3 regions of the Desulfonatronum sp. SC1 genome follow, and region 2 is predicted to be linked to each of the others. Evidence: riboswitches for the same ligand, from Rfam matches in the RefSeq annotation. Region 2 holds a riboswitch; each other region holds the start of a gene.

Region 1 (5,984 bases), on a different contig from region 2:
AATCACCCGGTCCACCTGGGCCGGAATGACGGACTCGCGACCCAGGGCATCCGTGATGGTCCTGGTGTCTTGAGCCTGGGCCAAAGTCGAAAATAAGACGACAGCCACGATGAGGGCCGCCGGGGAGCCAAACCAAGCAATCTTGGTGCGCATATCTTCTCCTGATTGTGAGGGTTATTTGATCAGCGCGGGCCGGGAAGGGCCGGGGATTAGAACCTGACAGGTTCCAGGAGAAGCCCGAAAAAGGCTTTGCCGGATGCTGATCTCGGTTCTGAACAATGCGCCCAATGAGAAATCATGTCGGCGCTGTTATACGATTATATCAATTTTCAGAATAATGACAATGAAAAATGAGTTAAAGCGACAGCGTGTCACTGTTCAGGGTTCTTCGTGTTACGGCAGGTCGTCTTTCCGGGGTCTTTTAATCCGCACCCCCGACTCAGGATTGGCGGGGATTTATCCGAGAAGGATGCGGCGAGTGGTCAGGGTGTGCAGCAGTTCCTGATCGTGGCTGGCGATGAGCATGGTTCGGGGAGAAGAGGACAAGGCGTGGAGGACCATGTCCCGGGAGCGGGCGTCCAGGTCGTTGGTGGGTTCGTCCAGGAGCAGGACTTGGGGCTGCATGACCAGGACCGTGGCCAGACTGACCAGGCGTTTCTGGCCGCCGGACAAGGTGTGGGGCTGGCGATGGGCGAGGTGGGACAGGTTCAGTTGGTCCAGGATGGCCAGGGATTCAGCCCTGGCCTCGGCTGGAGATCGGCCCAGGTTCAGCGGCCCGAAGGCCACGTCTTCCAGGACAGTGGGGGAAAAGAGCTGGTCGTCGGGGTTCTGAAAAACAAGACCAACGCCGCGGCGCAGGGCCGCGAGGTCCGCTTTGGTCCGCACGGGACGGTCTTGGAAAAGCAGGGAGCCTTGGCGAAGCGGGATCAGGCCGACCAGAGTGAGCAGGAGGGTGGTTTTGCCGCTGCCCACGGGGCCGACCAGGCCGACGCGCTCTTCCGAATGCAGGGAGAGATGGAAGTCTTCCAGAATTGGTGGAGCCGAAGGGCCGTGGGCCACCAAGGCCTCCCGCAGGGCCAGCAGGGGCGGGGTCGTCTTTTGGGTCATCACCAGATCAACCGGTCGTGCAAGGTAATCAGCACCGGAGGGATGCAGAGCGCGGATGCCAGGACCGCTTGGGACGCGGTCCAGGAGCCGTTGTCCAGGGTACGAAAGCGACCGTTGAAGCCCCGCAGGAGCATGGCTCCGCGGATCCGTTCAGCCCGGGCCAGACTCCGGAGCAAGGTCTGTCCGAAAAGGACGGCAATGGTCCGGTAGGTATGCCGGGAGCACTGGGGGACGAAACCGCGGGCCAGGGCGGCCCGGTGCAGGCGCTGAAATTCCTCGGCCACCAGAAAGAGCTGGCGAAAGGTCAGCGCCAGGAGCAGCGACAATTTACGGCCCAGCCTCAAGCGGCGCATCGCCTGGGCCAAGGCGGGCACGGACGAGGTGCAGAGCAGGGCGATGAAGACCAGGAGCAGGGCGTTGCCTTTGAGGCTGATCCGCAGGGCCAGGGTCAGGCCGTCCTGGCTGAGCCAGGAGACGGCGGCAAGGGCCGGGCCGGGATAGGTCAGGCCGAGAACCAGGGCCAGACCGAGAAAAAAGATGTTGGCCGGGATAAGCCTTACGGCCACGCGACCCAGGGGCAGCCCGGCCAGACGGGTCAGCCCCAGCCCGAAGAGCAGTGCCGCCAACCCGGCTCCGTGACCCTGGACCGCTGAGATCGCGATCAGGCAGACCGCGGAGGTCAGGATCTTGATCCGGGCGTCCATCTGGTGCAGCGGGCTTGCGCCGTGGTGCAATGGGCCGACGTTTCGGCTCAGGGAGCCTTGAGGGCCGAGGAGTTCGTCGAGCATATCGCCAGTCACCGGGGAGGGGTGTTGGTTTCCGTTTTTCGGCGCAGCAGCAACGCGCCCAGACCGGCCAGACCGACGATCCAGCCGATGCCCCCGACGATCTCCGGGATGCCCGGGCCGCGTTGGCTCAAGGCCAGGATTTCCCGGCGCAGGGGGGCGATTTCCTGGCGCACGGCTTCGGCGACGGCCTGTTGGAGCAGCGGGGAAAGCCGGGTTTGGTCCATGTGTTGGTCTGGGAAGGATGGGAGGTCTGGGATCTCTGGGGGAGAGGGTGAGGCCGACGAAGGTGCGGCAAGTGCGGGGAGTTCGTCGGGGGCAATGGTTTGTTCGGCCAGGTGGCCGGCCCCGTCCGTGGCCTGGACCAGCAGAGGGGCGCGGCGTTCCAGGGCAATGGCCGGAAGAGGGGCTTCGTAAAGCCCCTGGGCGTCCGTGGCACCGGAAAGGAGCACGTCGCCGGTGACGGCGTCCTGGACGGTGATGGTCATGTTCGCGCCGATCTGGCCCGTGCCGAAGGCGGTCTCCACCATCAGCCGGTCTCCCTGGATCCAGGCCATGATCAGCAGGCGGTGGGCATGGGCCGTGGCGGTCCAGCAGGGTGCCGAGAAGCAAACCAGCAGCAGGGCGAGAAGCCCAAGGCGGAGTGGAGCGGGATTCAGCATGGCGACTCTCCTGCCGTGGCGGGCGGAAGGGAGCAGGTCAGCAGATCCGGCCGGGTCTGGCCCAGGAAGCCGACCACGAACACGGCCACCGCGCCCTCGATGGCGGCCACCGGCAGGTGGGCCAGGACCACCAGTTTGGCCGCGGCCAGGAACCCTTGGTCGGTCATGGCCAGGGCCGTTCCAGCCAGCAGGGCCGTGCCCAGCACCGCGCCCGATCCCGCCAGCAGCCCGGCCACGAGAGCCGGTTTGCCGCCTTGGGCCAGTAATGGGCGAAGAACGAGGCCGCAGAGCACGGCGGGCAGGGCCACGGACGCCGTGTTCACGCCCAGGACCAGCAGGCCGCCGAACTGGAAGAGCAGGGCCTGAAGCAACAGCCCCACGAAGATAACCGGAAAGGCGATCCAGCCCAGCAGCAGGCCGGCCAGGCCGTTGAGCAAGAGATGAACGCTGCCGGGGCCCAGGGGGACGTGGATCAGGGAGCCGATGAAAAAGACCGCGGCCATGGCCGCGGCCAGGACCAGCCGATCCTCGTCCAGTCGGCGCAGACCAAGCCACAATCCGGGGATCGTGACGGCAGCGCCCAGAGCCAGGACCGGTGCGGAGAGAACGCCTTCAGTGATGTGCATGGCCGACGCCTCCGTGGTTGGGTTGGGCGGCGGTTGGTTCGGTCAGCCCAAGGCTGTCCATGGCCGTGTCCAGATGGTCCAGCCAGATGGACCGGAAGCAGGGAGATTCGATGGTTCCGGCGGCGTGTTCCCGGACCTCGAATCCGGCCGTGCGCAGCCGGTTGCTCCAGGAAGTGGGTCGGTCTCCGAACATGTCCTTTTGGACGTGATGGCCGCAAACGGCCATGAAGGGCAGCAGCCAGACCGTGGAAACCCGTTGTTCCTGAAGCTGGGCGATAATGGCCGCAAGGCCCGGCTCGCCCATGAGCAGGGCCGTGTGCAGCAGCGGGTCGCGGTCCTGAAATTGGGACTGCAAGTCCAGATAGCGTTGCTGGCCGTCGTGATAGGTGCCGTGTCCGGCCAGGATCACGGCTTCGTCGGGTCGGCGCTCCCGGGGAATGAACCCCGGCAAGCAGTCCGCGACCCGGCGCAGATCCTCCGGGTCTTTCAGGAGCGGCGCGCCCAGGGCGACCTGGATGAATCCCTTGCGCGGGTGCTCGTAGGCCTTGGCCAGGTTTTCGGTCCAGAAGTATTCCACGCCGGGAATGGTGTGCAAAGACTGGACGGTCAAGTGGGTCACGCCCTGGTCGTGCATCCGGCTCAGGGCCACGGCCACGCAGTCGTGGGGCAGGCCCTGGTCGGCCAGCTTGCGCCGGACCTTGTGCGCGGTGAATCCCCAGGCTAGGGGAATGCCCGGATACCGGGCGCGGACCTGGACTTCGAACTGGTCGTAGGCTTGGCGGGCTGGGACCACCGTTGTGCCGAAGGCGACCAGCAGAATGCCCGGACGCTTGGGGCCGGGAGGAGCTTCGGGGCCATGGTGATGATGATCGTGGTCGTGCTCATGGCCATGATCATGGCCGTGCCCGCATTTGGGGTGGTGGTCGTGATGGTCAAAGGCGAGGCCGTGACGGTGTCGGCCATGTGGGTGCGTATCGGTCTGCATCGATTCCCTCCGGAAAAGAACGGGACGGGAAACGAGTGTTCGGCGTGCTTGGGAGGCTGGGTTGTCGGCGCGTCGGGCCGGGAACATCAGGGCACTGGCGGGACATCCCCTGAAGCGGCAAAACACCCGTTGCCTTGGGGCCTGATGCCGGTAGGTCTTCTGGCTTCCCCAGGAAGTCGTTCCGCCTTCCCATCCCCGTTCGGCGTGTTTTGCCGAGCATGGACAGTGGCGTCTTCAAGAACGCTTCGCTTCTCCCCGAAACTTAGCAGTCCGTTGAAAAACTCCCAATTGCTGCGTCGCTGCAAAAAGTTCAAACTCTCACGTATGGGTAAATACGCTTCGACCTTGATTCGATTGCCAGGACGGCAAATCGAAAATGTGGCGAAGCCACAGCCCGTGAGGGCCGGACACAGGACGTGTCCGGTAGCTTTTTTTGCTCCTTGCACTTGGGGTTTTTGAACGGACTGCTGGATAAAGACTTTTTCAACAGTTAGGGGGAGCTGGGGTTACAGCGGCGGGTCCGCTCCGGTATCGCACCGGATTCCCTCTTCGTCTCCATAACGGAGAACCAGCATGTTTCGGACCTCGTATCCGGGATGGGGGCAGGAGTCAAACGGGCGATGGATGGGAGATCGGTTGTGAGGCGAGGTCAGCTTGAGAGGCCGGTCATGGCCAGTTGGTTGCGGTAGGCCTGAATACTCGCGGCGAGGTGGAAAGGAGCGGGGGCGATTGCTGACGATTGCGTGGGAACGGTGAAGTCCGGCGTTCGGCTGAAGAATCCGGGATGATCGGACGCGGCCTGGTCTTGAGCACGGGCCGCGGGTTGGTGATCGTCGCCTGCAGCCTGGCGCTCTTCCTGCTCGTTCTGAATGCGTTCCATCCGGGCTTCGGCCTCCATCTGGGCCGCGCTGGTCGCCACCTTGACGTCTTGGGCCGAAGGGCTGGCCGGGGCCAGGGCGGCCCGGCGGATGGTCTGGGCTTTCTGTTCGGTCTGTTCCGGGTTTCCGGGGACAGGAGAGGTGTCGATGCTCACTTCCCCGCCCACGGCGTATTGCCGTCCGTCCGGACCGGTCTCGTAGGTGTAGCTGGCTCCGGCGGTGACATACTGCCCTCCGGCGGCCACATGGGCCTGTTCATGGGCCCGAACCTCGGCGTCGCGCTGGCGAAGTTGCTCCAGAACCTGACGATCCTCCGAGGACAACTCGGACTCGTCGCGCGCCGCGTGAATTTCGTCCCGATTGTCGCTGTCGTCCCGGCCCGCGGCTTGCGTCTCTTTGGGATCATTGTCCTGGTCCGGGGCCGTATCACCTTGGCTTTCTTTTCTGGTGAACGTCTCCCGGTGGTGCTGTTCTTCGAATACGCCGGCCGATACTGGTCTGGCGTTCGGCCCGTAGCCGAGATCCAGGCCGAGGGTGACGGTCTGGCTGTCGGAGGGCTTGCTTCTCTGGGCGTCCTGGTCGGCACGGTGACTCAGGTTGACCACATCTCTTGGAGCAAGAGGAGTTGAAGGCAGCACGGCACCGGCAATTCCACTTGCAACTCCGGCCGCCGTGGAAGCCTGCTCGTTCAGGTTCTGCCCGGTCCCGGAGTGCTGTTGCCGAGAGGAGTTGCAAAACGGACACGAGCCGTCTTCGCCGTGCTGGGAATGGTCGTGGCTCGCGAAACCGCCCAGGGACGCCGAATTGCTCCAGGAGGGAGCGGAAGCGGGCTGTGATGCGGCGATGTCCATAGAGGGGACTCTGAGAGGTGCTGAGGCTCTGGGATAAGTAAAGCCATGGCGGTCGAAGATTGGCTATGCCACCTGCTTTATCGGCGGGAT
Region 2 (11,781 bases):
TCGGCATAGATCGCGCCCTGTACCCGCTCGTAATCGATTTTGCGGAAATCCCGCTTGGATATTTGCTGAATAGCCATGCCGTCCCCGAGGGTTTCCACGGCGCCGACTATGGTCACCAAGACAAAGGTCAGGTACAGCGAGAGCAATTCCGGACTGAAATCAAGATAAAAACCCGGCCATGATCCCTGGGGAAGGCCTATCCAACTGCTGTCCGCCACTCGAGAAAAATCCGTCAGGCCAAAAAACGAGGCCAGGATGGTGCCGGCCAGCAGGCCAAGAACCAGGCTCCACAGTCGCAGGAACTTGTTTCCAAAAATGGCCAGACACAGAATTATCATCAAGGTGCCGACCGAGACCATCAGATAATGGGCATCCGTGCCGTTTTTCCCCGCGCCGGTCATCAGATCAAAGGTAATGCCCAGAACGGAAACCACAATGAGCATGATGACAACGCCACCCACAAGCGGCGTGATGATCTTACGCAACGGCCCCAGGAGCCATCCAAAAAGTATCTGCAAGGGGGCGGAAAGAACCGTCATCGTGGCTACAAGCGCCATGCCTCCAATCTGGGCCGCAGTCAGAGCGCAGGCCACGAATGCACTTGAACTGCCGATTATCAGGAGATAACCGGAGCCGACGGACCCGAATCTTCTGATCTGGATGAACGTGCATATGCTGCTCGCCATAAGCGAGGCAAAGATAATCCATGAATATTCCATCGGATCGATTCCGGCCATCCTGGCCACGACCAGCGGCGTTACGGTAATGGGGCCGACAATGAGCAGAAGAAGCTGCAAGCCCGTAAAGGCGCTTACCCACTCCGGAGGACGCTCATCCACGGCATATAAAATATTACCGGGCCTGGAAGTCTGATTTCTTAATTTCTCAGTTGTTTTACCTTTGGTTTTTATCACCTTGTCTGGCCTTTATCGTGAGTTGTGTAGATTCGGAGCAGGTAACGGCACTCCCTGTTTCAGTCAAGGGAACTTATTCCGTTTTGAGACAGTGGCCAAGGTTTGCGCTGCCCTTGGAGTGAAATTGGTGGTGCAGCCGATACACACCTTCAGCACTTGAAGGAACTTGTCGACGGGGGAAGCAATGAACGACAATGAAGAGAAACAGATATCGGAAGCCTACGACCGTGGTGAATTGAAGCTGGAGGAACCTTCCACGGATCTCCTGCGGAAGTTGGCCGGCACATCTGATTTCGTGGTGAGGTGCGCCCGGGAGGCTGCCTCCAGGAAGATTTGCGAGCAGAAAATCATGGCCTTGAGCCAACGGGACCGGCAAATTTTTGTTGAGGCCTTGCTTGGCGAGGCCGAGCCCGGCGAAGAAATGAAGAAATCCGTGGAAGAGTATTTGGATGGCAGTTCAACGGCTTTATAATGGCAATAGTGGTAGCATAGGTTTCCAGCATGTGAGTCAAATATTTTGATGAATGTACAGGCAAGATGCCTGTGCTACCAAGAACAGCCCACCCTTAATAAGTGAAAACACCCCCCCTATGAGCAACGAACAACTGGTATCCAAAGTCTGGAACTACGCCCATGTCCTGCGCGATCAGGGCATTTCCTACGGCGATTATATCGAACAGATCACCTATCTGTTGTTTTTGAAGATGGACCTGGAACGCGAGGAGCTTTTGGGCGAGGGGTCGGCCATTCCGCCGCAATGGAACTGGGCCCAACTGGCGAACAAGGACGGCGACGCGCTGGAATTGCAGTACCGCCGCACGCTGGAGGCCCTGGGCCGCGAGGACGGGCTGATCGGCACGATCTTTCGCAAGGCCCGAAACAAGCTGTCCGATCCGGCCAAGCTGAAGCGCGTGGTCAGCCTGATCGACAAGGAAGGGCCCTGGGTGGGCTTGCAGGTGGAGGTGATTCGCGGCATTTCGATCGCGCTCTCGATCGCGATTTTGATGAGATCAAAATTGCCCCGCATCAGTTGGAATTTTTCATGGACAGGCCCAGGAGCGTGATATATATTCTTCATTCTGGATCACTCTCTGGAGCCTCTTCGGGTTCTGAGCGTGCCGACAAGGAGCCACCCCGCACACATGAAAAGAACACACCAATGACCATGCACATTGCCGCGCCGATCATCGTCGTCTTCCTGCTTCTGAGCTCGATGGGAACTCTTGAGGCTTTTGATCAAGCCGACCTGGATCAATTGCGGGATAGCAACCAGTGCCCGAAATGCGACCTGAGCGGAGCGAACCTGAGCGGAGTAAGGCTGAACAGGGCCGACCTCAGCGGAGCGAATCTACGTAACGCCGACCTGAGTTGGGCCAACCTCAACGGCGCCGGGCTGGTGGGAGCCGACCTGAGCAATGCCGACCTGAGCAATGCCAACTTGAGCTGGTCCGATTTGAGAGGAGCGAACCTGACTGAAGCAACCCTGACCCGGGCCAACCTGACAGGGTCCAAGCTCAGCGGGGTCACTTGGATCGACGGACGTGAATGCGCCGAAGGCTCCATAGGGGTATGCGGTTGACCACGTTTCGTCCGCAAGGCAGGTTCTATTTCTATTCATGCATTCGGAGGTGAATCCATGAAACGGAAGACAAACGCACTGTCCCTGTTGTTCTTGGCCCTGCTCGTAGCCTTTTACGCCCACTGCGGCCACGATCAGGTCGCGGATGCCGGTGAGCCTCGCATACACCGCACGGTGGTCATGTCCGGCTTGAGCAATCCGTGGGATTTGGCCTTTGCGCCGGATGGGGCCATGCTGTTCACGGAAAAATGCCGAGGACTGTCCGTGCGCACACCTGGGGGAACGGTTCGGCATTTGGTCGGAACACGCGGCGCGGTCCTGGAGGCGGACGACCTTTTCTGCCAGGGCCAAAGCGGCATGCTGGGCGTGGCCCTGGATCCGGCGTTCGCCGAGAACCGCCACGTTTACGTGTACATGGCCTCGGACGCCGACGGGATGAAAACCAACCGCGTTGTGCGCCTCACCGTCGACGAAGCCTACACCGTTGTCGCGGACCGCGTGGATATTATCACCGATATTTCCTACAAACAGTCCTTCAACCGCTGGGGTCGGGCAGGCGCGCACAGCGGGGGCCGGATCCGGTTCAGCCCGTTTGACGGCTATCTGTACGTCGCCACCGGCGACAACCACGACGGCCCGTTGCCCCAGGATCTTTCCCGCCTGGGCGGCAAGGTGCTGCGCGTCGACCGCGACGGCAACGCCGCGCCGGACAACAATATCCCGGCCAACAATACTCCGGTCGGAAGCGATCCGCGCATCTTCACCTATGGGCACCGCAACGTGCAGGGCCTTGCGTTTCGTCCCGGCACGGGTCGGCCTTTCGCTTGCGAACACGGTCCCGGACATGACGACGAAGTGACGCCTCTTGCTCCGGGCGGCAACGGCGGCTGGGACCCTGCTCCCATGCCGGGGGTGTCCTGCATGAGCGACTACTGCGGATACACCTCCAACAATCCCGAGGGCAGGCCCACGCCCATGACGGATCTGGCCAGGTTTCCCGACGCCCTCGAACCGTCCTGGAACAACCGCGGTGCCTCCGAGGGAATGGGACCGTGCGTTTTTCTGGAAGGGCCGCGCTGGGAGGCCTGGGAAGGGCGGCTGGCCGTGGGGTTCCTGCGCGGGGCGCGCATCGAGCTGTTGCGGTTGGACGAGGACGGCATGACCATGGAGGCGAGCGTCATCCCCGGTCTGCCGTCGCAGCGCATGCGCTCCCTGGTCCTGGGGCCGGACGGCGCGCTTTATGTCGCCGTTGACGGGGGCGAAATCTGGCGGCTGGAAGCCGCCGGGCCGTAGCAGTGCGTTGGAAAATCGAACCGCCCGCTCCCGTTGGTCGTTCAAAGCGCCAGGTACGCCAAGGAATAAGCGGCGAGCCTTGAGCGAAGCGGGCGGTTCAATTCTTCAAAAGTCAATAAATTCTGAACTATTCCGAAGTAATGTCTTGTGTTCAAATATCTGAAGGATAGAACATGCCAAAGATGAACTCCGCTCAACTTACGGATGTTTCCGGTTCGCTGAGTACTCAGCCTGAAGAGAAGGACGCCGATGGCCTGGAAGGCCGGGACGAGTCGGGGGCGGCGAGTGGTGTCCGCGGGGAGAGCAAATCCGAGGATGTGCTGGAGGGAATCGTGGCTATTCTGGACAGCTTGGAGCACTGGCAGCAGAGCCGAAAGGTCAAAGATTTTTGATTTTTTTTATTTTCTGTCGGATGCTGCCGGATTGCTTTACCCGCTCGTGACCATCAACCATATGGACTTTTTTCGCTTGGCTTCGTAGAGATGTGGCGACGTTTTTTGTGGATGACCGTAATCGTTCCGGCCTGAGGCCGGTTTAAACTTCACAAATGGAGAGCACCGATGAAAAGAACGACAATCTGTTTGACCGCCTTCCTGCTCGTGTTGCTTCTGGGAGGCTGGGGCTGGGCGGACAACTTCCTGAAGTATCATCATGTCAGCGAACCATATGAGATCATGGGGCAAAAGCAGGCGGGCAGCGAGGAAATCGTTGAGACGTGGCTGAGTGGCAACAAGGCCCGAATGAACACTTCCAACAAGACGTCGGTAATTTTTGATGGCGACAAGCAGGTGATGTACATGTTGGACCACGGTGATCGGACATACACCGAAGTGCCGATGAACCTGTCCGAGGCCATGGCCGGCATGCTGGGCGAACAGGAAGGTGGGCAGGAAATGGCCCAAATGATGGCCCAGATGATGGGGGCGATGATGCAGGTCAAGGCTTCGGTCGTGGAAACCGGAGTCGAGAAGAACGTCAACGACTGGACCTGCCGTATTTATGAGCTGACCATGAACATGCCCATGGGGCAAACAGCCTCGGAAATATGCGCCACGGACCAGATCGACGTGGACGTGAGCATGTACAACAAGATTGGTCATGCCATGATGGCCGGGCAGCAAGGTTTCGATGAGCTGCTCCGGGAAATGGAGAAGATCCGGGGAGTCGCCGTGCTGACCGTGAGCAGGGCCAATGTCATGGGCGCGACGGTGGTGACTCGGGAAGAGCTTTTGGAGCACAAGAAAATGGCCGCCCCCGCCGGGAGTTTCGATATACCCGAGGGTTATACGCGACAACAATTCATGGGCATGTAGCCGGACGGAAGAATGAATCCCGCTCATATGCCGGGTTTCGGTGCATGGGCGGGCATACGACGACTTTAGAACTGTCATAAGAATCGCTGAGTAACAACAACAGGAGTGACGGCATGGAATTTACGAGTACCAAGGTGGAGCAGGGCGTGACGATCAAGGCGACGGGCCGCATGGACGCGGTAACGGCTCCGTCTTTTGAGCAGGAATGCCTGCGCTGGATGGAGCAGGGCGATTCCAAGCTGATCGTGGACTTCACCGGCCTGGAATACATCAGCAGCGCAGGATTGCGGGTCATTCTGGGCGTGGGCAAGAAGTTAAAAAGTCAGGGAGGGTCTTTGGCTTTCGGCGGGATGAGTTCCATGGTCAAGGAGGTTTTCGACATCTCCGGCTTCGCGTCCATTTTCCCGGTGTACGATTCCACGGAGGCGGCCCTTGCGGCCAAGTAACCATGCGAACCTGGCCGGCCTTTCCATGCCGGCGGACATATCCTCTCTGGAGCCCTTACGGAGCTTCGTCCTGGAGCGGTTCGAATCCACAGGCTTGTCTCCGGCCTTGGCGCTCAAGATCGATTTGGTCTTGGAAGAGGTGCTCCTGAACATTTTTCATTACGCCTACGGTCCGGATCAGGCTGGAATGGTCTCCGTGGAGTGCGGACCGCGGGCTGATGAGGGGCGGTTTCTGGTTCGGTTCTTAGACCAGGGGCCGCCCTTTGACCCGCTTTCCCAGCCTCCTCCGGACGTGACTCTGAGCATGGACGAACGAGTTCAGGGCGGGCTGGGCATTCTGTTGACCAAAAAAATGAGCGCTTCCCAGCAATATCGCCGGGAGGGCGACAGCAACGTCCTGGAGATCGTCTTCGCCGAGTAGCGGCGCCTTGTTGCCGTGCTCGGCCAAGACGAATATCGTCCTTTCAATTCATTCTCCGACCATCGCGGGCCATGAGCACCGCCCCTTCTTCCTCTTCCTCCTTTACTCCACTGATCCTGCATGTGGACATGGATGCGTTTTTTGCCTCCGTGGAGCAACTGGACCATCCCGAGCTGCGCGGCAGGGCCGTGATCGTCGGCGGGTCCGAACGCGGGGTGGTCTCCGCTTGCAGTTACGAAGCCCGGAAGTTCGGCGTGCATTCGGCCATGCCCATTGTCCAAGCCAGAAGCTTGTGTCCGAACGGAGTGTTCGTGCCCGTGCGCATGGCTCGCTATGCCCAAGTCTCTCGGTTGGTCATGGCCGTCCTGGAACGCTTTTCACCGCTGGTGGAGCAGGCCTCGGTGGACGAGGCCTATCTTGACGTCGGCGGGTTGGAACGCGTCTTCGGACCGCCGGAGCGGTTGGGGGCGGCGTTGAAGCAAGCCGTGGCCGCGGAAACCGGTTTGACCTGTTCCGTGGGCATGGCTCCAGTCAAGTTTTTGGCCAAGATCGCCTCGGACCAGAATAAGCCGGACGGTCTGTTCATTCTCGCTCCGGACGACGTAGCGGCTTTTCTCAACGTCCTGCCCGTCTCCAAGATTCCAGGCGTCGGGCGGCAAACTCTGAAGAAGCTCACGCTGCTCGGAGTGCGTCGGGTCGGCGATGTCACGGGGTATCCGGAACGATTCTGGCGTGAGCGGTTCGGAAAGTGGGGAGAGGTCCTCTATGCCAGGGCCAGGGGGATTGATCCCAGGCCGGTGATCCCGGACTGCGAGGCCAAAAGCGAAGGGGCGGAAAACACCTTTGCCGAGGACTGCGAAGACCGGGAAGAATTCAAGCGCTGGCTTCTGGATCAGGCCGAGCGGGTAGGACGGCGGTTGCGCCGGGACGGGCATGCCGGACGTACCGTGACGCTGAAGATCAAGTTCAGCGACTTCATGGCGATCTCGCGGGGAAAAACCCTGCGGGAGCCCACCGCGTCCACGCGGATGATCTTCCAAACCGCCGCCGAACTGCTGGACGCGGAGCCGCTTCCCCGAAAAGTCCGGCTGATCGGGCTGAGCGTGTCCAATTTTTCCAACGCAAGGCGACAGCTTTCTCTTTTTCCCGAAAACGAGACCGACCAGGACAAAACCCTTGACGCGACCCTGGACGCGATCCGGGAGAAGTTCGGTCCGGGGTCTTTGGTCCGGGGACGCATCTTTGGTTTTCGGAAGTCGTAGTAGCGACCGTCCCCGGAGAGAAACGGTCGCTTTTGGATCGAGTTGGCGGCAACCATATCATGCCTTCACCGTGAATCTCAGCTCGCGGCGCATTCACCTCCCAGTCCGGCGAAAACCCGACGCTGGGCGTATTCGGACTGTTTGCCCTGGTTCCAGCGTTGGACCGGGCGATAGTAGCCCACGACCCGGGTGTAGACTTCCGCCGGATTGCCGCATTCCGGGCACTCCGGATGCTCGCCCCGCAGGTATCCGTGGTCCTTGCACACGGAAAACGTCGGGGTGATGGAGATGTAGGGCAGCTTGGTCCGGCTCATGGCCTTGACCAGAAAGGCCCGCAAGGATTGGGGGTCGGCCACTGCCTCGCCCAGGAAGGTATGGAAGACCGTTCCGCCGGTGTATAGGGTCTGCAACTGGTCCTGATGCTCCAGGGCCGCGAAGACGTCCAGCCCCAGGTCCACGGGCAGGGCCGTGGAATTGGTGTAGTACGGCACGCCGTTGCCCGAGGCCTTGATCCCGGCGTAGAGCGTCTTGTCCAGCTTGGCCAGTCGATAGCTCACGCCTTCGGCCGGGGTGGCCTCCAGGTTGTAGAGGTTGCCGGTTTCCTCCTGGAAGCGTCGGGTCAGGTCCTGGAGGTGGAGCAGGGTGGTTCGCATCAGCCGGATCCCGGCCGGGGTTTCGATGCCTTTGCCCAGCAGATTCTGGCAGGCCTCGTGACCGCCCACCACGCCGATGGTGGAGAAATGGCCCCGGTAGGCGTTCTTCAGGTAGCGCCGGGTGAAGGGAAACATGCCCCGTTCCAGGTTGTCGTTGATCAGCTTGCGCTTGAATTCCAGGCTGTCCCGGGCCAGTTCGGCGTATTCCGTGACCAAATCCAGATAGTCGGTCTCGTCGTGGGCCAGAAAGGCCAGCTTGGGCAGGTTCAGGGTGGCCACTCCTATGGAGCCGGTCAGGTCCCCGGCGCCGAACAACCCCCCGACCTTCTTGCGCAGCTCGCGCAGGTCCATCTGCAGTCGGCAGCACATGGAGCGGACATCCTCGGGCTTGAAGTCCGAATTGATGAAGTTCTGAAAGTACGGAACTCCATATTTGGCCGTAAGCTGGAGCAGCAGCTCGCCCACCTCGGTCTCCCAGGGAAAGTCTTCGGTCACGTTGTAGGTCGGAATGGGAAAGGAAAAAATACGGCCGTGGTAGTCGCCTTGAAGCATGACTTCCAGAAAGGCCCGGTTGATCATCTCCATCTCCGGGCCGAAGTCCGCGTAGGTCTGGCTGTCGTGGAGCCTGCCGCCGATGATCACTGCTTCGGTTTCCAGGTGTTTGGGTGGAACCAGGTCGAAGCTCAAATTGGTGAACGGGCTCTGCCCGCCCCAGCGGGATGTGGTGTTCAGGTTGAAGACGAACTTCTGAATGGCTTGGCGGACCTGGCGGTAGTCCAGTTCGTCGTGACGGATGAAGGGCGCGAGATAGGTGTCCACGTTGTTGAAGGCCTGGGCCCCGGCCCATTCGTTTTGCAGGGTACCCAGGAAGTTGACCATCTGCCCCAGCGCGGAGTCGAAGTGTTTGGGAGGACCGGAGGAGGAGCGGCCTTCCAGGTTGAAACCTTCCAGGAGCAGATCCCGCAGACTCCATCCAGCGCAGTATCCGGCCAGGCCGAAGGACAGGTCGTGGATGTGCAGGTAGCCGTGCTCATGGGCCTGCCGCACTTCCAAGGGATATTTTTCCAGGGCGTATCGGGCCTGGACCGTGCCGGAGAGGTGCAGCATCAAGCCCTGGAAGGAATGGGACATATTGGCGTTTTCAGCCACACGCCAGTCGGACTTGTTCACGTAGGCGTCAATGGTTTCCATGATGTCCAGGAACGCGGCCTTTTGCTCGCGGATCTGGCGGCGTTTCTCCCGGTACAGGATGTAGCGCTTGGCCACGTCGAACAGGCGGGACTGCATCAGAACTGCCTCGACCTGATCCTGCACCTGCTCCTGGTCCGGAACTGTCAGGCCGGCTTCGGTCAGGCGTTCCTCTACCTTGCGAGCCAAGCGGTCGGCCAAGAGCGCGTCTTGAATTCCGCAGGACTTCAATGCCTTGAGAACGGCTGCGGCGATTCGGTCCACGGCCCAGGTTTCGGTTCGTCCGTCACGTTTGCAGATGTGGGTCAGCATGATTTCTCCTTACGATGATGGCCCTGGAAAGGGCGCGGTGGCTGGCGAAAAGGTTGGGTTTGCAAGGGAAACCCGGAGGGAGGGAGAGACCGGGTTTCAAGGAGGTCTTCGGGCGTCAACAGAGGGACCAGGGTGGTTCGGAACAGAAAACGTTCTGGATGGCGCTCAGCCAACTTAAAAATTCGGCCCAGGGTGGCCTTGGCTTCGCGGGCAGTGATTTTGTTGCCGGTCAACGTGGGATACTTGGACCATGGCCCTTTGACGTCCACGGCCACCAGGTCCGCGGCTTGGATGTCCAAAATCCGCTCCACGACGTCGGGATGCATGCCGTTGGTATCCAGCTTGACGGGTAAGTCGAGCCGACCCCGCAACTCGGCGAGCCATTCCGGAAGATCCGCGGACAAAGCCGGCTCTCCGCCGGTGACCACGAGGCCGTCCAGCCAGGGGGCTCGCTGGTCGAGAAAGCCGAGCGCGTGGTCGCGAGAGAGGCAGGGATCGTCTTCGGAATTCCAGGCCAGATGGAAGTTGTGGCACGTGGGGCAGCGCAGGTCGCAGCCGCCAAGAAACAGCACGGCGCAGACGCGACCCGGCCAGTCGCACAAACTCATCGGCTCCAGGCCGCGCAGCCTGGACCAGGGGGTAGGGTGGTTCCGCATAGTCCGCGATGAGGCTGAAAAGCCCCGGGGAACGGCCACAAGGACATCCGCGTATCCCGCGACAAATGCGCTTCAGGCAGGTCTTCTGACTCGTCCCCCCGGTTTTGGCGGGCCTTCCCGGAACACGGTTCCAGTGGCCATGCGGAGCCAGTCGGGTTGAATGGGACTTACAGCGGCGGGACCGTCCCGGAATCGAACCGGGTTCCCTCTTGGCGCCATGTGGCGACCTGAAGCAAGGAGACGTGGCATGGTCGTTCGCTGGGAACGCGTTCAACCATGCGTGCGATGTACTTAAAAAGAATCCGTGACGATGTCCAGTTCGGATGCTCATTGCCGCGGTCTGGACCACTGATTTGCGGAATTGTCCCGGATGGGCGGGTTTGGAGAGGAGAGGGCGCGAGGAGGTGGAGGGTTGCCGCGCGGTCTCCCGCTTATCCGTGAAATCGGCCAAATTCCAGCAATCAGTCGTAGGCAGCCGATGGCTCAGATTCTGGTCAAGGCTCCCTCATGGGCGAAGAACACCGCGCTGCGCTCCCCGGAGTGCCTTTTTTCCGGGGCTTCCTGAACCATGTAGTGCTCATGCGGAGCAAGGGTCATATTGTAACCGAAGGTGATCTGGAGGGAGGCCGTGCGGTTGAGTCGGTCCGGACGCAGGGTGAAGGTAAAGGACACGCCTTGCTCGGGGTCCAGTGGGAGGCTGGAGTAAACTCGTAAATCCTGGGCCAACACCCGCCCTTGATCATCGCTCAGGTAGGCGGCCAGCCACAAGTCCTCGATCCACCCCAGATCGGCGGGGAGGCTCTCTGTCTTGGGCATCGCCCGCCCCTTGACTCTGTACTGCCCGCCAAAGGATTCCGCTACGTAGGAAAATCGCCAGAAACGCATCTCCAATTGTTGTTCCGCGTTCAATATCCAAGGCTGGCGCTGCAAGTGGCCGACACTGGAATAGGAACAGCCGACGGCCAGGAGCGCGAACAGGACAAGAGCCAGGGAAAAGCGTTTTCGGCGCATGATCGGATCTCCTTTGGTCTTCGAGACGGCGTATACCTAAACTGAGTTTTGAAAAAGTCCTAATTCGACAGTCCGTTCAAAAACCCAAGTAGGAGCAAAAAAAAGCTCAAGGTCGAAGCGTATGGAATGATACGTGAGATTTTGAGCTTTTTGCAACGACGCATCAATTGGGGGATTTCCAACGGACTGCTAATCGTTCAACGTGGCGTAGGCCTCTGGCCCGTCCTTCATCCGTCCATGCACGGCCAGCCAGATGCAGGGCGGATCTTCGCTGGTACGGTCCACACGGTGTCGCAAGCCGGCAGGGAGAAAAAGGCAGTCTCCGGCTTTGAGGGCTTTGGTCCTCCCGTCAGTGAAGCGGATTTCCGCCTCGCCCTGCACGAGGACGACCCATTCGTCCAGTTCCTGGTCATACCAGGAATCCGGAGGCGAAACATGGCCCAGCGAGATGATTCGCTCGATGCGCAGACCGTCCCCACGCGCCAGCAGATCGACCCGCTCCTCGGGCATGGCGCCCTTTGGGATGGAAAACAGGTTGAACATGATGAATCGGTTTGTCAGCGCTCGGCCAAGGACTGGCGGGAGAGCAGGGAGCCGAGGGAGACGACGTTGATTCGCTGATCTCGTTCCCGCTCCCAAAGCTTCAAGGCTTCCAGGGTTTCCGGGTACGGGTGTCCAATGGCGATTACCTGGCCCTGGCTGTGGGCCAGTTGCTCGGCCTTGCGCAGTTGAA
Region 3 (5,984 bases), on a different contig from region 2:
TTTTCAATCCCGATTCCGACTCCGACCCCGGCAACGGCATTACTCTGTGCTGAGTAGTTATACTGCTTTTGGTTGAATATTTATATTTGTTGGCGTTCCAAGAGGGCCATCGCTGTTTTTGGGCTCGCGTTGCATCATTTTATGCCGCCCTTTCAGGGCTATTATTGTTGGGGGGCGTTTTACCCAGGGCGTTGCCCTGGGCTACGGTAGTTCGCCCTTTCAGGGCTTGCCTGAAGCCCCAACGGGGCGACATATTATAGCCCAGGGCAACGCCCTGGGTAGATGAAGTTAAAACAAAAATAGCCCTGTAAGGGCGGCATAAAGGCGTCATCAGAATTTTTTTTTATTGTTTCACCCTAAACCAGTATACCTTTCCTCTTGATATTGAACTGCTCATTTGGTACTTGCCCTGTCTGTTTCAGATGCTCTTAACCGAGCTTAATAGGGAACCCGGTGTAAATCCGGGACGGGCCCGCCGCTGTGACCGGGGACGAATTTTGCGAATATGCCACTGACCTCATCAAGGTTGGGAAGGCGCAAAAGGAGGTTGATCCGGGAGTCAGAAGACCTGTCTGCAAACTTATATAGAGCCTGCCCCCGTGGACAAGGGGCGGATCGCTCATCGTTATATTCGTGGGAAAAACAGGGAATCCCCGGATCAATTTTCATTGGTCCGGGGATTTTTTTTGCCCGGACCTGATCCGGCGTCTGTCGCCCGGGCAGCGCCGAAAAGGAGGACGGGATATGGTCGGAAGCGAAGGAATTCTCTGTAAACTCACCCTGCTTGCGGTAACGGCCTGGAATGCCTTTCAGTTTGGCATGCGCCATTGTCTCAGGGAGGAACGGTCATGATAAAACGGCTGTGTCTCCCCCTTTTACTCACCATTTTTCCTGCTGTGTCGGCCTTAGCCGGAGAAGAATCCGTAACCTTGGAGCAAGTGGTGGTCACCGCCACCCGCGGCGAGGAGAAGATAACGACAATCCCGGCCAAGGTGGAGGTTATCGATAGCCGGGAGATTGAACGAACCTCCGGTGAAACCCTCACGGAACAACTGAAAAAGAACAGTTCCATCGGGGTCGTTGAATATCCAGGCGCCCTTGCCGGGATCGGGATCCGTGGTTTCCGGCCGGAGTTCAGCGGCATTACCAAGCATTCCCTGGTGCTGATCAACGGCAGACCGGCCGGGGCCACCAACCTCGCCACCATTCCGGTCGATAATATTGAACGGATCGAGGTGCTCAAAGGCCCGGCCTCTTCGCTCTACGGCGGTGAGGCCATGGGTGGGGTGGTCAACATCATCACCAAAAAAAGCAGCGACGAGCTCGCCGGGATGGCCGAGATCGGGTTCGGCTCCTTTCAGAGCAACAGCCAGAAGGCGGCTATGGGCGGGGCTGTCGGCAACGGTTTTGATTTTGACCTCTCCGCCCGGCGTTTTGAGCAGGCCGATGATTTCAAGATGGGTAATGGCGAGACCAGGGCCAACACCAGCTATAAAACGCAAAACGGCGGCCTGCGCATCGGCAAAGCCTTTTATGACACGTGGCGCTTTGATCTCAGCGGTGATCTCTACCAGGGCCGCGACATTGAGACCCCTGGCGACATCTTTCACGGTGATCTGAAGTCAGGGCATAAGGATATAGACCGATACGGCCTGGATTTTATCGTGGCCGGCAATCTCAATAAAGACAACCGGCTCTCCTTTACCGCCTACCGGACCAATGAAACCTCGGAAAATTACCAGCATTACACAGGCGGGGCGCCTGTCCGGGTTGAGCCGTTTCGCGGTTATGATTCGCAAACCGACTGGCTCGGTTTTCAGCTTAAGAATGAGTATTCCTGGCAAGGCCATCGTTTCATCATCGGCGCTGATTACCAGGATATCACCGTGGAGAGCCGCGGTTATAATCAGGACGGTTCCAGAAAGGCTCCCTGGTCCCCGAACGAGGGCCGGGAAAACTGGGCGGGCTATCTGGAAACCATCTGGAAACTCATGGATGAGCGGCTCACCGCAAGCCTGGGCGGCCGTTACGATACGTTTACGGTGGAAACCAAAACGACCCCATACAAAACCGACTTCACTCCGAACTCGGAGGACTTTTCCACCGTCAGTCCGCGGGCCGGGCTGAACTATCTATTTGACGGCGGCGTAAGGCTGCACTCCACCCTGGGCCAGGGCTTCGTTCCGCCTTCCGCGGCCCAGTTGGCGGGCTATGCGGAGACCGTGGTCGGTGGGATCACCATGGTGACCCGGGGCAACCCGGATCTTGATCCGGAATCCTCCCTCACCTTCGATCTCGGCGTTGGCTATGTGCGGCCCCAGTGGGGCTTGAACCTGGATCTCACCTATTTTCATACCGATGTTGACGACAGGATCAGCAGCGTCACAACCGGCACCACCACGACCTACCAAAACAGTCTGGGCGCGAAGATGGAGGGGATCGAAACCATTCTTTCCTTCGACATCGGCGCCCCCCTGGCTTGGGAACGCTCCCTGGAATTCTTCATCAACGCCACCCACATGCTCAAGGCCAGGGAGGAACAAACCGACGGCACCATGCGGGATATTCATAATGTGGCCCGGCATACGATAAACTACGGGGTGCGGTACGAGGACGGGATGTTCGACGCCAAGCTGCATTTTCGCAATCAGGGCCGGATGAAGGATACCGACTGGAACGCTGCCGGCTATCCGGAGGTGGAATATCCATCTTTTACCGTGGCGGATCTGGTGGTCGGCATCACCTTCTTTTCTCAACACCGGCTCACCTTGCGGGCGGATAATCTCTTTAACAAGGATTATTACGAGAAAAAAGGCTATCCCAAGCCCGGACGTGCCTTTTATGCCTCCTATCGCTACGAGTTTTAGCCATGGAGGTCAAATCACTCATCCTCGGTCTTGTTTTTACCATGGGCGTCTTTGCCTTCAAGGCCGGGGCCGGGCTGGGGCACGGCCTGCGCCGGCAGGCCGGTCTCCGGCGCAACCTGTTGGTGGTCGGTGGTTTTTACGGCGGCTACCTGCTGCTCTTTGCCCTGGCCTGGCTGATGGTGGCTCACTTTGATTTTCTGGCCCACCTGCAAATGGTCATGACCCTTGCCGCGGGCGGCATGCTCCTCCATTTTCTGCTCGCCGCCCTGCTGCTGCTCTGGGGCGTGGTGCTGCTGCAAAAACAAAGCGACCAGCCAGCAGCAGCCAGCCGAGGCTGGCTGCTGCTGGCCCTGCCCTGTCCGGTCTGCTTTGCGGTGATCCTTTTTACCATGGCCTTTCTCCACAATCTCCTGCCCGGCAATCCCTGGCTCATGGCCTGGCTTGCCGGCGGTTTTGTACTGGTCAGCCTGGGCAGCGGGCTGCTCTTCTTCCTCCTGAACCAGAAGGTCGGCGGCCATGGGCTGGGCCTGGTCATGGTGCTGGCCGCCCTCTACTTCCTGCTAACCATTGCCATCGTGCCCCAGTTCGGCGACCTGGAACGGATCTACCGGATCAGTAGCAACATGGTTGTGCTTGCCGACTCCCGTCTGCTCCTGCTGCTGGCCGCCATGGCCCTGGCCTTTGGCTTTGGTTTAATCCAATCACTACGGAGATATATATGAACATCGTCGCCCTGCTGGCATCGTTTATCTATCTTGTCTCCTCGTCGCTGCTGTTGCCGGTGCTGCTGCTGCTCAGCCTCATTACGGTCTGGCTGCTGACCTACAGCGGCCAGTTCTTCGGCCTGTGGCTGGCTCGCAGGCGGCTGTCCACCCCTGCCAACGCCATCGAATCATTGACGGCCCTGCACTTTAACGGCTTTTCCGCCCCGGTTCGTGCTTTTGGCCAGGCATTTGATCAAGTGCGGCAGACGCCCGGGGCGGAGATCGCGGTTCTCAACCTGCTGCGTGACACCGAGCACGGAATGTGGCGCTCGCTGGACCGGCTCAAGATGCTGATCCGCATCGGGCCGGGACTGGGTCTGATGGGTACCCTTATTCCTCTGGGTACCGGTCTGGCGGCCCTGGGCCAAGGCGATCTGACCCGTTTGTCCGGGGATCTGGTCATCGCCTTTACCACCACGGTGGTGGGCATGGCCCTGGGGCTGCTCAGCTATTTCTTCTTCACCATCCAGCGCCGCTGGGTGGAAGAGGATGTAAAAAATATGGAACTGCTCTGCGAAGTGGCCATGCGGGAGGAACGATCATGAAATATCTTCAGCGCCACCAGAAGCGAGGCGCCGGTCTGTCCGACAACGACCCCATGGCCGGGGTGGCCAATCTCTTTGACCTGGGTCTGGTCTTTATCGTCGGGCTGCTGCTGGCCATCTTTGGCGCCTATCGTCTGGAAGATCTGCTGCAACAGGACTCACAGGTCACCATTACCAAACAGTCGGCCAGCGGTGAGATCGAGATTATCATCAAGGACGGTAAAAAAATCGAGGCCATGATGGTGAGCTCGGAGCAGGCCAAGGGGCGCGGCCAGCGCCTGGGCACCGCCTACCGGCTCGAAGACGGTTCCATGATCTATGTGCCGGAGGGAAATCCATGATGATGAAAAAACTCCTTATTATCTGTATACTCCTTTTGCTTCCGGCCAGCGCCCCGGCCCATGAAATTGCCTTGCTGGTCATCGACAATAACTCCTACCTCAGCAATCTGGCCGTGGACGGGATGGCGGCGGAGCTGAAAGAGCGGATCAAGGTCGTCTCCGCCGGCGAGCTGGAACCGGGTGGCGAGCCTTTACGCAAGGAGATCGAGGCGGCCCGGGTGATTGTCGTCGATGTCATGGGTCGGGATCTGGAGGATTATCTCACCGCCGAAATCGATCTTTCTGGCAAGACCATCTATGCCCTGCGCGGCTCTTACGATGACGTGGCCTTAAAGAAGAAGGGTTTTCTTTTTGATAACGAGGTGGCTGATTACTTCCGTCACCTGAGCCGGGAAAATATCGAGAACATGCTGCGCCTGGTGATCCATCGCCATTTCGACCCGGCGGTCTCCTTCGCGCCGCTACAGCCCCGGTTGGGGCTTGGCCTCCATCATCCCGAGGCTCCGGATCTTTTTTCGGATGTGGCCTCGTTTCTCAAGTGGCAGGCGGCGCGACCAGGCCATGATCCCCAAAAGCCGCGCCTGGGCCTGCTTTTTTATTCCTCATATTTGACTCCCGGCCAGCAGGAGCCTCTTGATTATCTGATCAAACGATTGGAGGAGGCGGGTTTCAACGTGCTGCCCTGTTTCGGCAACGACCAGCAGGCCATCGAGTCCTTTCTGCTCGATGACAAGGGCAAGGCGCGGGTGGATATCCTGCTCGCCTTTTCCCTCAAATTTTATTCCGCTCTCACCCCTAAACTGGCCGAGGATCTGCGCAAACTCGATGTGCCGATCATCTCGGCCATCAGCCTTTATAAGGACACGGTGGAGGAGTGGCGGCAAAGCCCGGTGGGGATCGGACCACGGGAGGTGGCCTGGACCATGGCCAGCCCGGAGATTTCCGGGTTGATCGAGCCCTCGGTGCTCATGGCCAAGGAAAAGGTGGTGGACCGGACCAGCGGCAAGACCTGGTATGTTAACCAACCGGTCACCGAGAATATCGAACGGCTGATCCCCCGGCTCAAGGGCTGGATCAACCTGCAAGGCAAGGCCAACCGCGACAAGAAAATCGCCATCCTCTTTTATAATCACCACCAGGGCAAGCAGAATGTCGGGGCCAGTTATCTCAATATCTTTGCCTCGCTGGAAGAGATTTTCAAGGGGCTTGCCGGGGCGGGCTATACCACCGGCCAGCCGCCCGGTGAGCAAGAGATCAAGAGGCTGATCCTGAACGGCGCCCGCAACGTGGGCACCTGGGCGCCGGGTGAACTGGATGCCATGGTGGCGGCGGGCGATCTGGTGCTGCTTGATCCGGCGGAGTATGAAAAATGGTTTGCCGAACTGCCGCAAGCCTTCCGCGACGCCGTGATCGACCAGTGGGGCAAACCGGGTGATTTTCAGATGATGATGCACCAGGGCAAGATCG

What was found. A riboswitch is a leader RNA that binds a small molecule or an ion and turns the genes downstream of it on or off. The one in region 2 is predicted to bind cobalamin.
Region 1: it holds a riboswitch for cobalamin, as region 2 does, so the genes downstream of both, C6366_RS14465 (sirohydrochlorin cobaltochelatase) here and C6366_RS06270 (anaerobic ribonucleoside-triphosphate reductase activating protein) in region 2, are expected to answer to the same signal.
Region 3: it holds a riboswitch for cobalamin, as region 2 does, so the genes downstream of both, C6366_RS10810 (TonB-dependent siderophore receptor) here and C6366_RS06270 (anaerobic ribonucleoside-triphosphate reductase activating protein) in region 2, are expected to answer to the same signal.

What each region holds. Positions count from the first base shown of each region.
Region 1 covers NZ_PZKN01000029.1:17,386-23,369, forward strand. The annotation lists gene C6366_RS14440 (iron ABC transporter substrate-binding protein) at 1-153, opposite strand, end outside; gene C6366_RS14445 (energy-coupling factor ABC transporter ATP-binding protein) at 457-1,107, opposite strand; gene C6366_RS14450 (energy-coupling factor transporter transmembrane protein EcfT) at 1,107-1,895, opposite strand; gene C6366_RS14455 (hypothetical protein) at 1,904-2,554, opposite strand; gene cbiM (cobalt transporter CbiM) at 2,548-3,180, opposite strand; gene C6366_RS14465 (sirohydrochlorin cobaltochelatase) at 3,167-4,165, opposite strand; cobalamin riboswitch at 4,605-4,753, opposite strand; gene C6366_RS14470 (putative metalloprotease CJM1_0395 family protein) at 4,815-5,894, opposite strand.
Region 2 covers NZ_PZKN01000008.1:79,199-90,979, forward strand. The annotation lists gene C6366_RS06215 (uracil-xanthine permease family protein) at 1-914, opposite strand, end outside; gene C6366_RS06220 (DUF1778 domain-containing protein) at 1,099-1,386, shown strand; gene C6366_RS06225 (type I restriction-modification system subunit M N-terminal domain-containing protein) at 1,505-1,978, shown strand; gene C6366_RS06230 (pentapeptide repeat-containing protein) at 2,074-2,493, shown strand; gene C6366_RS06235 (sorbosone dehydrogenase family protein) at 2,551-3,786, shown strand; gene C6366_RS06240 (hypothetical protein) at 3,960-4,178, shown strand; gene C6366_RS06245 (DUF4412 domain-containing protein) at 4,347-5,099, shown strand; gene C6366_RS06250 (STAS domain-containing protein) at 5,213-5,545, shown strand; gene C6366_RS06255 (ATP-binding protein) at 5,532-5,966, shown strand; gene C6366_RS06260 (DNA polymerase IV) at 6,038-7,228, shown strand; gene C6366_RS06265 (ribonucleoside triphosphate reductase) at 7,306-9,381, opposite strand; gene C6366_RS06270 (anaerobic ribonucleoside-triphosphate reductase activating protein) at 9,375-10,037, opposite strand; cobalamin riboswitch at 10,095-10,283, opposite strand; gene C6366_RS06275 (hypothetical protein) at 10,521-11,048, opposite strand; gene C6366_RS06280 (cupin domain-containing protein) at 11,238-11,591, opposite strand; gene C6366_RS06285 (divergent polysaccharide deacetylase family protein) at 11,606-11,781, opposite strand, start outside.
Region 3 covers NZ_PZKN01000018.1:394-6,377, reverse strand. The annotation lists cobalamin riboswitch at 404-591, shown strand; gene C6366_RS10810 (TonB-dependent siderophore receptor) at 849-2,867, shown strand; gene C6366_RS10805 (DUF2162 family putative transporter) at 2,870-3,589, shown strand; gene C6366_RS10800 (MotA/TolQ/ExbB proton channel family protein) at 3,586-4,176, shown strand; gene C6366_RS10795 (DUF2149 domain-containing protein) at 4,173-4,517, shown strand; gene C6366_RS10790 (cobaltochelatase subunit CobN) at 4,514-5,984, shown strand, end outside.